Regions from separate parts of the Salimicrobium jeotgali genome, predicted to be linked through region 1. Evidence: predicted binding sites of a transcription regulator. Region 1 holds the regulator's gene; the other holds the start of a gene.

What was found. Region 1 encodes NrdR, which represses ribonucleotide reductase genes. Its sites were predicted from a motif close to AACACNATATATNGTGTT; they were not measured.
Region 2: a site for NrdR is predicted at 5,561-5,578, ahead of AAV35_RS05740 (vitamin B12-dependent ribonucleotide reductase). Genes of this name have one in related genera too.

What each region holds. Positions count from the first base shown of each region.
Region 1 is NZ_CP011361.2:956,086-963,635, reverse strand. Features, by position in the region: gene AAV35_RS04795 (replication initiation and membrane attachment family protein) at 1-1,297, opposite strand, end outside; gene nrdR (transcriptional regulator NrdR) at 1,410-1,874, opposite strand; gene AAV35_RS04785 (hypothetical protein) at 1,910-2,284, opposite strand; gene speD (adenosylmethionine decarboxylase) at 2,365-2,721, opposite strand; gene AAV35_RS04775 (glyceraldehyde-3-phosphate dehydrogenase) at 2,882-3,916, opposite strand; gene coaE (dephospho-CoA kinase) at 4,002-4,616, opposite strand; gene mutM (DNA-formamidopyrimidine glycosylase) at 4,718-5,542, opposite strand; gene polA (DNA polymerase I) at 5,566-7,550, opposite strand, start outside.
Region 2 is NZ_CP011361.2:1,139,590-1,147,139, forward strand. Features, by position in the region: gene comGA (competence type IV pilus ATPase ComGA) at 1-541, opposite strand, end outside; glycine riboswitch at 730-834, shown strand; gene gcvT (glycine cleavage system aminomethyltransferase GcvT) at 974-2,077, shown strand; gene gcvPA (aminomethyl-transferring glycine dehydrogenase subunit GcvPA) at 2,090-3,442, shown strand; gene gcvPB (aminomethyl-transferring glycine dehydrogenase subunit GcvPB) at 3,435-4,898, shown strand; gene AAV35_RS05735 (rhodanese-like domain-containing protein) at 4,964-5,344, opposite strand; gene AAV35_RS05740 (vitamin B12-dependent ribonucleotide reductase) at 5,673-7,550, shown strand, end outside.

The DNA.
Region 1 (7,550 bases):
CTTCGCCGGAAGCTCCCTGCTCTTCCTTTTCCTCGTGACTCGGACGGGGCTCTTCCTTGTGTTTTTCCTGCTTGTACCAGGCAGGGAGAACTTCGGAACTGCGCTTTTTCTTCATCCCTTTGTCTTTACTCCACTCCTGATACTTTTTGTGTTCGGCTCTGGCCATATTCATAGCCTGTTCTACCGTTTTCACGTTTTTTCGTGCCCAATGACTCGCGATTTTTTCGAGATAAGGTTTTGAGAGTTTCATATCCGTCTTAAGCAGTACGTAGTGGATCAGTACGTTCATTACGCCTTTTGGAAGACCCTGTTCTGTCATAACGTTCCTGATCAGTTTCACGTCCTGGTCCGTTGCTTTGTTGCCATTCGACATGTCCTCGAGCAGTTCTTTTGGAGTAATGTTTTCAAGCATACTGATGAATTTCTCGTTTTTTGAAACAGGGGCGGTTTTCTCTTTCACCTGTTCTTCTTTTTTCTCTTCAGACTTTTCAGTAGCCGGTCCTGATGGAACGTCACGCTGGCCGAGATCGTGACAGGAAGCTTTCAACTCTTCTGTATCCAGCTCATTCTCCTCCGTAACCGACCACAGAACCGCCTTTTCCATATCCGTCGTACTTATATTATAGAGCACCGCCAGCTGATGTACGAGCCGGCTGTTTTCTTTTCCTAAAATTTTCCCGGCAGGAAGCATACGTTCCTGAAGGGCTTTCTCGATCCACTCAAGGTCTACGGCACTCTCCTGGAGAGCCACTCCCTGCTGCTGTACGGTCTCTTTCCCTGTATCTATACCCTCCGGAAGAGTGGCTGCCGGAGAAAAAACGTCACTGAACGAAGCGGTGACTTCCGTATACTCGTCCAGCTGCACAGAAGAGAACGAAAAAGCCTGCTTCAGCATATTGAATTTCTCCTCGCCTATTCTGTGAAGAAGCAGGAGGGAGAGCATATGGTCATTAAAAAACTGGAAAGCGGAGAAAGGAGGGATGAGATGGTACGCATAACTGATGCGATTTTCCTCTTCCTTCCTGAACGATTTCAGAAGACCGATCGCTTCAAGCTGAATTCTGGCTTCGTAGATCCTGTCGAGCGTCAGCCCTGTATAGGTCATCAGCGCATGATGGGTCCGTTCCCCTTCATACAGCCTGGCTTCTCCTTCCAAAAATTGAAACAACGTTACAGCCTCACGCCCTATAACGGGCTGATACAAATGAGTCAGCACCGTCGTTCTGTCTTCAAGACTAGGCGCACTTAAGGAAATATAACAATCTTTCGGGTTCAGTTTTCCGATTCCTTTATTCATTGAGCTCACTTCTTTCTGCCTGAGGAAACTGAAATTTCACCTGTGGTCTGATATTCCGGAAGTTACACATGTGAAGCTGCCCCCTGCTGAAAAAGAATGAGCCTGATGCGGCTCATTCTTTCTCTTCATGTTTAATCAGATCTTTCAATTCATCAATGAAAACGTTGATATCCTTGAATTGACGATAAACAGAGGCAAAGCGTACATATGCTACTTCATCGATTTCGGAAAGATTCTTCATAACCATCTCTCCGATTTCTTTACTGTTCACTTCAGACACTCCGCGATTACGGAGTTCCTTTTCGATGTCATGAGTCACTGCTTCCAGGTCTTCAACAGCTACCGGACGCTTCTCACAAGCCCTTATCAACCCTCTCATCAGTTTCTCACGGCTGAATTCCTCTCGCGTCCCCTCTTTTTTGACTACTATCAGTGGCACTTCTTCCACTCGTTCAAATGTAGTAAAGCGGAAATCGCAATTATCACATTCCCGGCGTCTTCTGATCGCATGCCCGTCTTCTATGGGACGGGAATCCAGCACTCTCGTATTTTTGTCACCACAGTTCGGGCATATCACCATTCATCATCTCCACTATTCAGAAGTATATGTATCTAAGTTTTTTCCACCACTGGTAATTTATCTTCCAGCTTTTCGTAAAACCGACTCACCAGTTTATGACTGTATCCGAAATCAAAAGGAAGAGCTGATTCTGTAGTCACTGAAAAATCGACAGCGCTCCTGTAGGGGCGGACCATGATAATCGTTACAACCACAAAAGCTTTCCTTCCATCCCTGTATTCCACCGTAAGTTCGCCGCGTTCTCTGGAAGAACCTTTTATTATTGATGGCGGCTGGAACATCTCTTCAACAATACTGAAAATTTCATCTTTATTCGCTTTATAGTATTTCGTCTGTAACGATGAATCCGGATGATGATCTCTCGTCTCGGCGTGATCGGAAAAATATTTTGACATAAAATTTTTCACTGAGTCTTCTCCTCATCACTGGGTTTTTATACATATCTCATTTTAACATGATTCCTTCCGTACGGAAACTGACTATACGCTCAGGTATTAAAAACGGCCCCCCGACGAATTTCATTTATGTCATACTTACGGCACTTCAGTCCTTCGACGATAGTATGGAAAGCTTCCTCCGGCTGCAGGTGGTCCCCACACGTATAAATATCTATACTTGCATACCCGTGTTCCGGGAAACTGTGAATAGTCAGATGCGACTCAGAAATCAGCACGACTCCGCTCACTCCCTGTGGAGCAAATTTATGAAACGCAACTTCCCTTACTTCAGCACCGGCTTTCAAAGCTGCCCTTACAAACAATTTCTCAACGTAATCGATATCTTCGAGACAGGAAACATCACAGTTCCATAAGTCCCCAAGTATGTGTCTTCCCAATGTATTCATGACAGACCTCTTCTCCCTTTCATACGTAACCATGTCCAGGTCGAACTGAACATTCCCGTTACAGCCTCCCCGGCTGCGTGAACTCAGCAGGTCCACTGCCTTTTTGAAATCGTAACATCCCCCCGTAAAAAAAGGAAACCTCAAAGCATTAGCTTTGAGGTCACGACACTTTTTGTTTTTTTTCGCTCATCAGTTGTTCTGCTACCATTTTCGTCAAATCGACAGTGCGTGCGGAGTACCCCCACTCGTTGTCGTACCAGGCAAGCACCTTCACTTTTCTGTCCCCTACCACCTGTGTAGTCAGACCATCGATGATGGAAGAGTAAGGTGAAGAGGTATAGTCGATCGAAACGAGGGGCTCATCGGAATAGGACAGAATATTTTTCATTCCGTCTTCACTCGCTCTTTTGAATGTTTCATTTACATCTTCCTTAGTGACATCTTCTTTCAAATCGACCACGAGATCGATAAGAGAAACGTTAGGCGTCGGCACGCGTAAGGCCATACCGTTAAGTTTCCCTTCAAGTTCGGGCACAACTTCCGAGATAGCTCTGGCTGCCCCGGTGGAAGTAGGAATGATCGACTGGGTGCATCCCCGGGCACGCCGTAAATCTTTATGCGGATTGTCCAGATTCTGCTGGTCGTTGGTGAACGAGTGCACGGTGGTCATAAGACCGTCAACGATGCCGAACTCATCTTCGAGAATTTTCACTACCGGAGCAAGGCAGTTTGTCGTGCAGGAAGCGTTGGAAATTACGTGATGATTGTGATGGTCGTACGCTTCATTGTTAACACCCATTACAATCGTAGCGTCAGCCTGTTTTCCGGGAGCTGTAATAATGACTTTTTCAGCACCGGCACTTAAATGTTTTGCAGCAGCATCTCTTTCTCTGAACTTACCGGTGGCTTCTATAACTACATCAATGCCCATTTGTCCCCACGGTAACTGAGCAGGGTCCCGTTCCTGGCAAAGAGCTATCTTATGATTGTTGATGTACAGTGCCTCTTCCGTGTGATCGATGTCAGCATTCAGTTTCCCGTGTACGCTGTCATATTTAATCATATGAGCCAGCGTTTCCGGTGGATAGCTGGCATTTACAGCTGCCAATTCCACTGTATCATCGTCAATCAACTGTCTGAGGACCATCCGCCCGATTCTTCCAAGACCGTTGATTGCTACTTTTGCTTTACCCATAAGTACCCCTCCATTGTGTCATCATAATTTAAAAATAGTATATCATATTGTAATCGTTTTTGTTAGTGGATAATTAAAAATCCTGTTATTTTTCAGGATTTTTCAGGACCCCCCATTCTTCCAGCTGTTTTCTTACCTGGATCTTCGTTTCTTCCACACTCCCATTGTTATCAATCACTGCATCTGCCATACGCGCTTTTTCTTTAATACTTATTTGTGAAGCTATCCTTTCATTCGCGTCTTCCCTTGCAGAACCATCCCTGTCCATAAGTCTCTGCAGTTGTATCTCCTCATCGACGAACACCACCATCGTTCTGTTGACGTAGTCCGTCAGTCCGCTTTCATACAGAAGAGGTATGTCCAGTACAACCGCGTTTTCCCCTCGTTCCTTGTAATACTCCCTTTTTTCTATCATTCTTTTGCGCACTTCGGGATGTACAATAGCATTCAGCCGCTTTCTCTTTTCTTCATCACCGAAAATAATCTTCCCAAGAGCCGGTCTGTCTATTTCACCAGTATGTAACAATACTTCATCACCAAAAAAGTCAACAATTTTTTCATAAGCCGCTTCGCCTGGTTCCACCACTTCCCTGGAAAGCTTGTCCGCATCAATCACAGGTATATCCCACTCTGCAAACATACGCGAAACCGTGCTTTTTCCGGTGGCGATACTTCCTGTAAGTCCTATCACAACAGTCATTTAAGATCCTCCTGCGTACCGGTTTCCGGCCCGGGGAGTGCCGGACCGGAAAACAGGTCTTCTTTTATTCTTCAGCTGTTTCATGACATACTCATAATTTTTCATTCCTGACAATAATAGCATACGTGTGTTCCGCGTCCGCCTACCTTTGTTTTCGTAATCGGTCTCCGGCAGGCGGGACAGGGTTCTCCTTCTTTTCCGTACACGAACAACTTGGTCTGATACTCTCCCCGGCTCCCGTCACTTCTGCTGTAGGAGCGGATAGTGGAGCCGCCTGCTTCCATCGCTTCCCGGATAACTTTTTCTCCTTCCTCCACGATTCTTTTCACTGTTTCCCTGTCAAGAGAACTTCCAAGCCGTTCCGGATGGACACCTGCTCTGAAAAGTGTTTCGTCCACATAGATGTTCCCGAATCCCGCCACTACACTCTGATCAAGTAGTATTGTTTTGATTCTTCTGGTCGTTCTTTGAAGCTGTTCATACATATACTCCGTAGTGAACCGTCCCTCGATTGGGTCCGGCCCCAGCGTATTAAGAGGTTTGTTATTATATTCTTCCCCTTTATCAAACAGATGCATCGTTCCAAATTTCCTTACATCATTATAGTGAAGACTCGATCCGTCCTCGAATGTGAAAATGATGTGAGTATGCTTGTCTTTCGGTTCTTCCCCGTTTCTTATGAAATACTTGCCCTCCATTCGCAAGTGAGAAACAAGCGAATAGTCGTCCAGATGAAGAATTAGAAATTTCCCCTTTCTGTCCACACTTTGCAGTTCCTGTCCCTGGAGCATTTCTTCAAATTGTTTTCTGTCTTCAGGTACTTTTACTATAGAGGGCCAGAAAACTTCCACCCGACTGATCCGTTTCCCCGTAACCTGTTTCAGCAAAGACTGTTTCACTGCATCAACTTCAGGCAGTTCCGGCATTTTTCCCCCTCCTTCATCACTTTCTATTTTGCGTCGAACCAGGTCTTGCCGTAAGAATGGTCCACTTCGAGAGGAACCGTAAGTTCCACCGTTCCTTCCATCACTTCTCTGACTGCTTCCGTAACCTTCTCCACTTCCTGCTCAGGCACCTCAAGAATCAGTTCGTCATGCACCTGCATAAGCATAGTAGCTTCAAGTTCCTCTTCCTTAAGACGGGCTGCCATATCGATCATCGCTTTTTTGATTATATCGGCAGCGGTCCCCTGGATCGGCGTATTCATAGCCGTTCTTTCAGCGGCATTCCTGCGGTTGAAGTTACGACTGTTCATGTCGGGAAGGTATCTGCGTCTGTTCATGAGGGTCTCCACGTACCCTTCTTCCCTGGCCTGCCGGACCGTATCCTCCATATACTCTTTTACTTTCGGGTAACTTTTGAAATATGCATCGATATAAATCTGAGCGTCTTTCCGGCTTACTCCGAGACTCTGGGAAAGGCCGTAGTCACTAATCCCGTAAACGATACCGAAGTTTACGGCTTTCGCTTTTCTCCGCATATCCGAATCAACTTCTTCCGGTGCTACGCCGAACACTTCACTCGCCGTTTTGGTGTGTACGTCTTCTCCCTCTTTAAACGATTGAATCAGTTTTTCGTCTCCGGACATGTGTGCCAGAACACGCAGCTCGATTTGTGAATAATCACTGGCAAACATGACCCACCCCTGTCTGGAAGGAATGAACGCCTGCCGGATTTTTCTTCCTTCTTCGAGCCGGATAGGGATATTCTGCAGGTTCGGATCCGCGGAACTCAATCTCCCTGTCTGGGTAAGTGCCTGGTTGAACCTTGTATGAACTTTGCCGGTCTCCTTGTGCACCACCTTCAACAAACCTTCGATGTAAGTGGATTGAAGTTTGCCCAGCTGCCGGTACAGAAGAATCTCATCGATGATTTCATGCTGGGAAGATAATTGCTCCAGTACATCTGCAGCTGTCGAATACCCCGTCTTCGTTTTCTTAAGCGGCGGCAATCCTAATTTCTCGAAAAGAACAGGGCCAAGCTGTTTAGGAGAGTTGATATTGAACTCCTCTCCGGCATGTTCATAAATCCTTTTTTTGATTTCTTCAAGTCTTCTTTCAAGCTCTTCTCCCATTTCCTTCAACCGGTCCACATCGACGCGCACCCCTGTGTATTCCATTTCACCAAGTATCAAAGCCAGAGGCATTTCTAAATTGTGGAACAGTTCTTCCTGCTTATTCTGCTTAAGCTGCTCTTCCAGGTTGGACTTCAACCGGTACAGCATGAGAGCCTTACGACCGGCGTGTTCATAAAGCACATCATCTTCCGGCCTTTTCCGCTTAGCCCCTTTGCCGTATACCTCCTCGTCCGTCGGGATGCCTGTTTCGCCGAGACGATGACTGATGGCTGGTATATCATGGTTGTTTACGGCAGGATTCACAAGATAGGAGGCCAGCAATACATCGAACGTAATGCCTTCTACCGGAATACCGTAACGTTTAAAAGCAACCAGCGTACGTTTGGCGTCAAACACCCATTTATGCCTGGAGCTGTCGGCCGCCCACGTTTTGAATGTGTCAGACTCCATGAGCTGTTCCGGTGAAAAAGCGAAGACACCCTTCTCATTGGAAAGAACGATCGCTTCTACAGGTGAAGTGTGGTAATTATCTTCAAGAATTTCGACAATAAGCGCAGTTTCATCCAGGAGAATATCTTCAGTCAGCGGTTTTTCTTTTTCTACCTCTACGGAAATCATCTCCGCTTTGCTTTCTTCCTCATCACTTCCGATGCGATTAATAAGAGATTCAAATCCGAGGTCCTGGAACTGCTTCCGGACAGCAGACGGTTCATAGCCCGTGTAAGCCGTATCCGTTAAGGCTATTTCCAACGGAGCTTCCAGTTCGATAGTTACAAGCTTTTTACTCATATAAGCTTCATTTTTGTTCGTTTCAAGTTTTTCTTTCAGTTTCTTTCCGCTTACTTCCCCGAGATTAT
Region 2 (7,550 bases), 180 kb from region 1:
CGGGTACACTTCTTTCCACCGGATCCTCCAGGGTAATAAGCTGGAGGTGCCCTTTTTGTGCAAGTATTTCCATTAGGGCATATAGAGTCGTTGATTTGCCACATCCGGTCGGACCCGTAAAAAGAACAAGACCTGAGGTGTAACCGATCCATTTCATAACCCTCTTCATTTGTTCAGGAAAGAGGAAAAGCTCACCGATAGAAAGATTTTCGGTTACGGAAAACAGCCGGATGGCAAGACTTTCCGTAGAAGAAAGGGGTAATGTCGACAACCTGAGGTCTGTAGAAAGACCGCGGGAAAGGTAAGAGAGTTTGCCGTTTTGAGGGAGCTTCATTTCTCCTATATCCATTTCCGAGGAGAATTTCAGAAATGTGAGAAGTTTGTTGTAAAGGGGGAGAGGGAGGGAGCGGGAAAAAACCCGGAGTCCCTGTACGCGGAAATAAACGTGGACGTTTTCATCCTCCGGAATAAAATGAATATCCGAAGCTTTCCGGTCCAGGGCTTCATCAATAATTCTTCTGCTTAATTCTTTGGCGTTCAACTCATTAATCACCTCTTCTTATGTTTATAGTAATATATATTCGACCCCGAAGGAGATATTCCTCTTTTTTGTCTGGCCCGCGCTTCTTTATTTTAGAAAATTTTCAATTAAGTGAAATATTATATCCTGGTATGATACAATGAAAATGCTTCATTATTCATAAAAGTTAAATTACATAATCAGCGCGGATGACCGTGGAGGGAGAGACTGCAAGTACGGATCATTAGTAACTGCGGCGCCGAAGGAGCAAGCTACGAGCGAATCTCTCAGGCACAAAAGACTTTCACGGGACGCAACTCTGGAGAGCGTCTGCATATGCAGACCACCTACGAAGCAAGCCCTCGGGCGTTAAACTTTCCGGTAACAGGACAGAGACTTTTTCTTAAAAGGGGAAAGTCTCTTTTTTTATGCCGGTGAAAAGGAGGAAACCTGATGGATCAACAGAAAAAGACTCCACTATATGAAGAGTTTGTCAGATTGGGAGCGAAGACGATTAACTTTGGCGGCTGGCAGATGCCGGTACAGTTTACGAGCATCAAGAAAGAACATGCAGCCGTAAGGGAAGCTGCAGGGTTGTTCGATGTTTCCCACATGGGAGAAATATCCGTCAAAGGAGAAAAGGCAACAGCTTTCTTGAACAGCGTTCTTACTAATGATGTGGAAAAACTGAGCGAGGGAAGAGCTCAATACACGATGATGTGTTATGAAAATGGTGGCACTGTCGATGACCTGATCGTTTATTATCTCAATAAAAATGAATATTTACTTGTAGTTAATGCTGCTAACAAAGATAAAGATCTGGAATGGCTGCTTGCCCATCAGACGGGTGGAGTCGAGATTGATGATGTTTCCGCCTTCTATGCACAACTTGCCATTCAGGGTCCGAAGGCTGAAGAGATTCTCCAATCTCTTACGGATACTCAGCTTCAGGACATTAAGTTTTTCCGCTTTCATGCCGGGACGAGTTTTGACGGGGTAGACGGAAAGGCGCTCGTTTCCCGTACCGGTTATACCGGAGAGGACGGATTTGAAATTTATCTTCCCGCATCATCCGCTGTAGATTTATGGAAGGCGTGTCTCGAAGCGGGGGAAGAGTACGGGATTCAGCCGGTCGGTTTAGGTGCAAGAGACACGTTGCGCTTTGAAGCCGGTCTGCCGCTGTATTCCCAGGAGCTATCCGAAAATATCACCCCGGTAGAAGCTGGGCTTGGCTTCGCGGTAAAAATAGACAAAGAGGCGAATTATCCAGGTAAGGCCGTCCTGAAAAAACAGAAACAGTCCGGAGTCGGGAGGAAGTTGGCCGGAATCGAAATGCTGGATAAAGGAATTCCGAGAACCGGATATGAGGTTTACGATGAAGATGGCGAAAATATCGGTTTTGTTACGAGCGGTACTCAATCACCGACTCTCGGAAAAAACCTGGGTCTTGCCATTGTGAAAAAAGAATATACGGACTTGGATCAGATAGTATACGTAGAAGTAAGAAAGAAAATGTTAAAAGCCAAAATAATAAATACTCCATTTTATAAAAGGTAGGAGGCACGACGGATGGAATTCAGATATTTACCTATGACCGACGAAGATAAGTCTGAGATGCTGGAAACGATCGGAGTGGGGTCGACCGATGATTTGTTTTCGGATATCCCCGAAAAGATCAGATTAAAAGAGGAAATGAAGCTGAAACCTCCTGAAAATGAATATGCTCTGATGAAGGAACTGAGGGAGCTTTCCGAGAAGAACGCGAACATGCGTCAGTATACCTCGTTTCTTGGAGCGGGCGTATATGATCACTACATACCTGCAGTAGTTGATCATATCATTTCAAGATCGGAATTCTATACAGCATACACCCCTTACCAGCCTGAAATTTCTCAAGGGGAGCTGCAGGCTATTTTCGAATTTCAGACGATGATTGCCGAGCTTACAGGCATGGACGTCGCCAACTCTTCCATGTACGACGGCGGCACGGCGCTTGCAGAAGCTGTAACCCTTGCTGCGGCACAGTCGAAAGGAAAAAAAATATTACTTTCGGATACGGTACACCCTGATTCACTGGAAGTAATAAAGACGTACGCCAAAGCACACGACCTGGAACTGGTGTTTCTTAAGGAAGAGAACGGGACGATGGCCTTAGACGAGCTCGAAACTCATCTGTCGGAAGATGTTGCGGCAGTTGTAGCCCAGTACCCGAATTTCCTCGGGAAAGTCGAACCGCTCGGAAAAATAAAGAAAGCCATGAAAGAAAAAGCTGAAAAGGCGATGTTCATCGTCTCTGCCAATCCGCTTGCTCTCGGATACCTGACTCCACCCGGGGACTTCGGGGCGGATATCGTAGTCGGTGATACACAGGTGTTTGGTATTCCGGCCCAGTACGGGGGGCCACACTGCGGGTACTTTGCCGTTACGAAGAAACTGATGAGGAAGGTTCCCGGAAGGCTCATCGGGGAAACGGTGGATGAAGAAGGGGAAAGAGGCTTCGTTCTGACGCTTCAGGCCAGGGAACAGCATATCCGCAGAGAAAAAGCGACATCGAATATCTGTTCCAACCAGGCACTGAATGCTCTTGCTTCAAGTGTTGCACTTACATCACTCGGCAAGGAAGGTCTGGTTAAAATGGCGAAAATGAATATTCAGAAAGCAATGTATCTGCGAAAGTGTGTAATAGAAAAAGGAATGAGTCTGCTCGTGGATGGTCCGTTCTTTAATGAATTGGCTATCAGACTTCCTGTTCCGGTCAAAAAAGCCAACGAGTATTTGTTCGACCACGGAATCATAGGTGGTTTTGATCTTGGAAAGATAGACGGTAAATATGAGAACTGCATGCTGGTGGCAGTAACTGAACTCCGTTCAAAAGATGAAATTGAAGAATTTGCACAGTTGTTGGGGGGATTAGATGAATAACGAGGCGTATCCACTTATATTTGAAAGAAGTACCGCTGGAAGATCCGGTTTCAGTCTGCCCGAAAATGATGTGGAGGACATGGAGATTGAAAGCATGTTTGAAGATGAATACATCCGAAAAGAGAAGGCAGAACTTCCGGAAGTGAGTGAGCTTCAGCTGATCAGGCATTATACAGGTCTTTCCACGAGGAACCACGGTGTGGACACAGGTTTCTACCCTCTCGGTTCCTGTACGATGAAATACAATCCAAAGCTGAATGAGGACGTAGCGCGACTTCCGGGCTTCAGTCACATTCATCCTTACCAGGAGGAGAGCACGGTGCAGGGGGCTCTCACATGGATGTATGATCTGCAGGAGTCTCTCTGTGAAATCACGGGTATGGACACCGTGACACTTCAGCCGGCAGCCGGTGCTCAGGGCGAATGGACAGGACTTATGATGATCCGGGCCTTCCATGAAAATAATGGGGACTACGGACGGACCAAAGTTATTGTGCCTGATTCTGCCCATGGAACGAATCCTGCTTCCGCAACAGTAGCCGGGTTTGAAGCGGTAACAGTGAAGACGAATGAACGCGGGCTGGTGGACATTGAAGATCTTAAGCGACTGGTCGATCATCAGACCGCTGCCCTTATGCTTACGAACCCTAATACTCTCGGTTTGTTTGAGGAAGAAATTCTTGTAATGGCAAAAATCGTTCATGAAGCCGGCGGCAAACTGTATTATGACGGAGCGAACCTGAACGCGATCTTAGGGTACACAAGGCCCGGAGATATGGGTTTTGATGTTGTCCACCTAAACCTTCATAAGACATTTACAGGCCCGCACGGAGGAGGAGGACCGGGGTCCGGGCCGGTCGGGGTGACCGCCGAGTTTGACCCGTATCTGCCTAAACCGGTACTCGTGAAAAACAATGACAGTATTACGTTCGAGTACGAGAGACCTTCCTCCATAGGACGAGTGAAGCCTTATTACGGTAATTTCGGCATAAATCTGCGTGCCTACACCTACATCAGGACTATGGGGGCAGAGGGGCTCAGGAGAGTCAGTGAGTACGCTGTCCTTAATGCCAACTACATGATGCGGAAGCTTGAAAAATCATTTGACCTTCCGTACAAACAGCATTGTAAGCATGAGTTTGTAATTTCCGGAAAACTTCAGAAGAAGCAGGGAGTACGGACGCTGGATATGGCGAAGAGACTGCTTGATTTCGGTTATCATCCGCCGACGATCTATTTCCCGATAAATGTCGAGGAAGCGATGATGATCGAGCCTACGGAAACAGAAGCCAAAGAAACGCTGGATGGTTTCATTGAGACGATGGAGCAGATTGCGCTGGAAGCGAAAAACGAGCCAGAGAAAGTGCAGGAAGCCCCTCATTCAACAGTAGTGGGACGAATGGATGAAACGACTGCTGCGAGAAAACCGGTCCTGAAATACGACTTCAACAGATAACGGCTGCGGGAGCATATGTAATAATAATAACCCCCGGACAATAGAGAGTCCGGGGGTTATTACTGTTATTTTTTTGCCTTGATTTTACCGTTCCACTTTTTGAATCCACCCTCGAGCTGATTCAGATCTTTGTAGCCTTTTTTGTGGAGAAGCATGGCTGCACGTGTCGATCTTGCTCCGCTCTGACAATAAAGGTAGACGGGTTTATCCTGACGTATTTCCGCTGTACGGTTACGCATCTGCGAAAGAGGAATGTTGCGTGCTCCGAGGATATGTCCGCTATCGAACTCTTTCGGTTCCCTTACATCAATCAGTTGTGCTTTCCGGTATTCCTGTTTAAACTCATCTTCTGACAGCGTAGTTAGAATTTTCTTGGATTTCATATATCGATACACAGAAAAGGCAATGAAAATAATGACAATGCCCAGTAGAATCCACCAGCTCATAAAGTCTTCCCCCTAATTAAGAATATTTCCTTATTAATTATAATCAGTTCCCCTTACAATTTCAAAGGTTTCCTTCCTGGAAAAGCCATCCAAAAAAAGCAAGGCACAAATTCTTTTGAAAGCAATGATTTTGACGGATTTTCCTGTATTATACGCCGTCACGTTTCTTTATATATACGTTTGCTAAGTTGACAAATTAAAAATAAGTTGTTCAAAAACACAATATATTGTGTTTTTTTAAAAATGAAGCACAATATATTGATTAACTTTTTGTGGATGTGGTATGTTACTAATTAGAAGATATGTTCCGGAAAGGGAGAGGATTACCATGACAACGAGTGCATCTGAAAAAGTTCACACAAAAATTAATGTACAACAGTTGAACGAGGATATCAAATTGTTTCCTCAGGTTTTTGAGGTGAGTGATGACATGACCACCACCCATAATGGTGTCTCCAGGCTTGTAATGCTGGACAGGTATGCATTTAAGGATACAGAGAGACTGACGTTAAAAGAAGGGGACTTTGTCGTACTGACCGTCAAGGCTGATCCCAAATTCCCTGCACGAGGATACGGTTTCATCGTCTCTATCGACTGGGAAACTAGAGAGGCTATGGTGAAAGTGGAAGATGAGTTTTCTCACGTGCTGGATGAAGAAGAAGCTGACGGAATCGTGAAACGCGGTCTCGATACTATCGATAAACCTCTGGAAGTTTATTATGAACAGATAGCCAAAAGAAATGCTGCGGGTCTTTCCCGGGTCGAGACTACTAAAGAAAGACAGGAACAGAGTTTCAGCGAATTCTATGAAGAACTCTCACAGATGAACTTCGTTCCTGCAGGCCGGGTGCTTTACGGGGCAGGTTCCGAAAAGGAAGTAACGTATTTTAATTGTTACGTTATGCCTTTCATCCAGGATTCTAGGGAAGGCATTTCAGATCATCGTAAACAGGTGATGGAAATTATGTCCCGGGGGGGAGGAGTCGGTACAAACGGATCGACATTAAGACCGAGAAACACGTTGGCAAGAGGAGTGAACGGGAAGTCCTCAGGCTCCGTCTCCTGGCTCGATGACATAGCGAAACTGACTCATCTGGTGGAACAGGGCGGTTCCCGCAGAGGGGCTCAGATGATCATGCTTGCCGACTGGCATCCGGATATTCTGGAGTTCATAATTTCCAAGATGCAGAACCCGAGAATTCTCCGCTATTTAATTGAAAATACAACGGACGAACAGATTAAGCAGCTGGCGCAGGATAAGCTCAAATTCCAGCCTCTTACCGAAAAAGAACGGGACCTTTATCAGAGTGTCGTTAATTTTAAGGGGATAGAAGGTCAGGGAGGATTTACAAACCAGTCTATCAGAGAGGCTGAAGAAAAACTCAGAGATGGCGGCACGTATTCCGTACATCACTCAGACTTTTTGAGCGGGGCCAATATTTCTGTATGTATTACAGACGAATTTATGGAAGCTGTTGAGAATGAAGCGTTCTACTCTCTTCGCTTTCCGGACGTGGAGTCGTACTCCGAAGAAGAAATGAAGTATTACAATGAAAACTGGCAAAACTCCGGGGATGTAAGAGAATGGGAAGAAAAAGGACTGGGCGTACGTACTTACAGAAAAGTTGCAGCCCGGGAACTATGGGATCTGATTAACATCTGCGCAACTTATTCAGCAGAACCGGGGATCTTTTTCATCGACAATGCGAATGAAAAAACAAACGCTACGTCGTATGGACAGAAAGTTGTTGCGACCAATCCTTGCGGGGAACAGCCACTGGCTCCCTGGAGCGTGTGTAACCTTGCAGCTGTGAACCTTGCAGAGATGGCTGATAAGGAAAACAAAACGGTTGATTACGAAAAATTGAAACATACGGTAAGCGTCGGAGTACGCATGCAGGATAACGTTATTGATTCCACTCCTTACTTCCTGGAGGAAAACAAAAAACAGGCTCTGGGAGAACGCCGGGTAGGTCTTGGTGTAATGGGTCTTCATGATCTGCTTATTTATTGTGAGACAGAGTATGGTTCGGAAGAAGGCAATAAACTGATCGATGAAATTTTCGAAACGATTGCCGTAACCGCCTATGAGGCTTCGATTGAACTTGCCGGCGAGAAAGGCAGTTTCCCATTCATAGAAGGGGGATCTCCGGAAGATACGAAAGAAAAGAGAAGTCAATTCGTTAACACGGGATACATGAAAGGA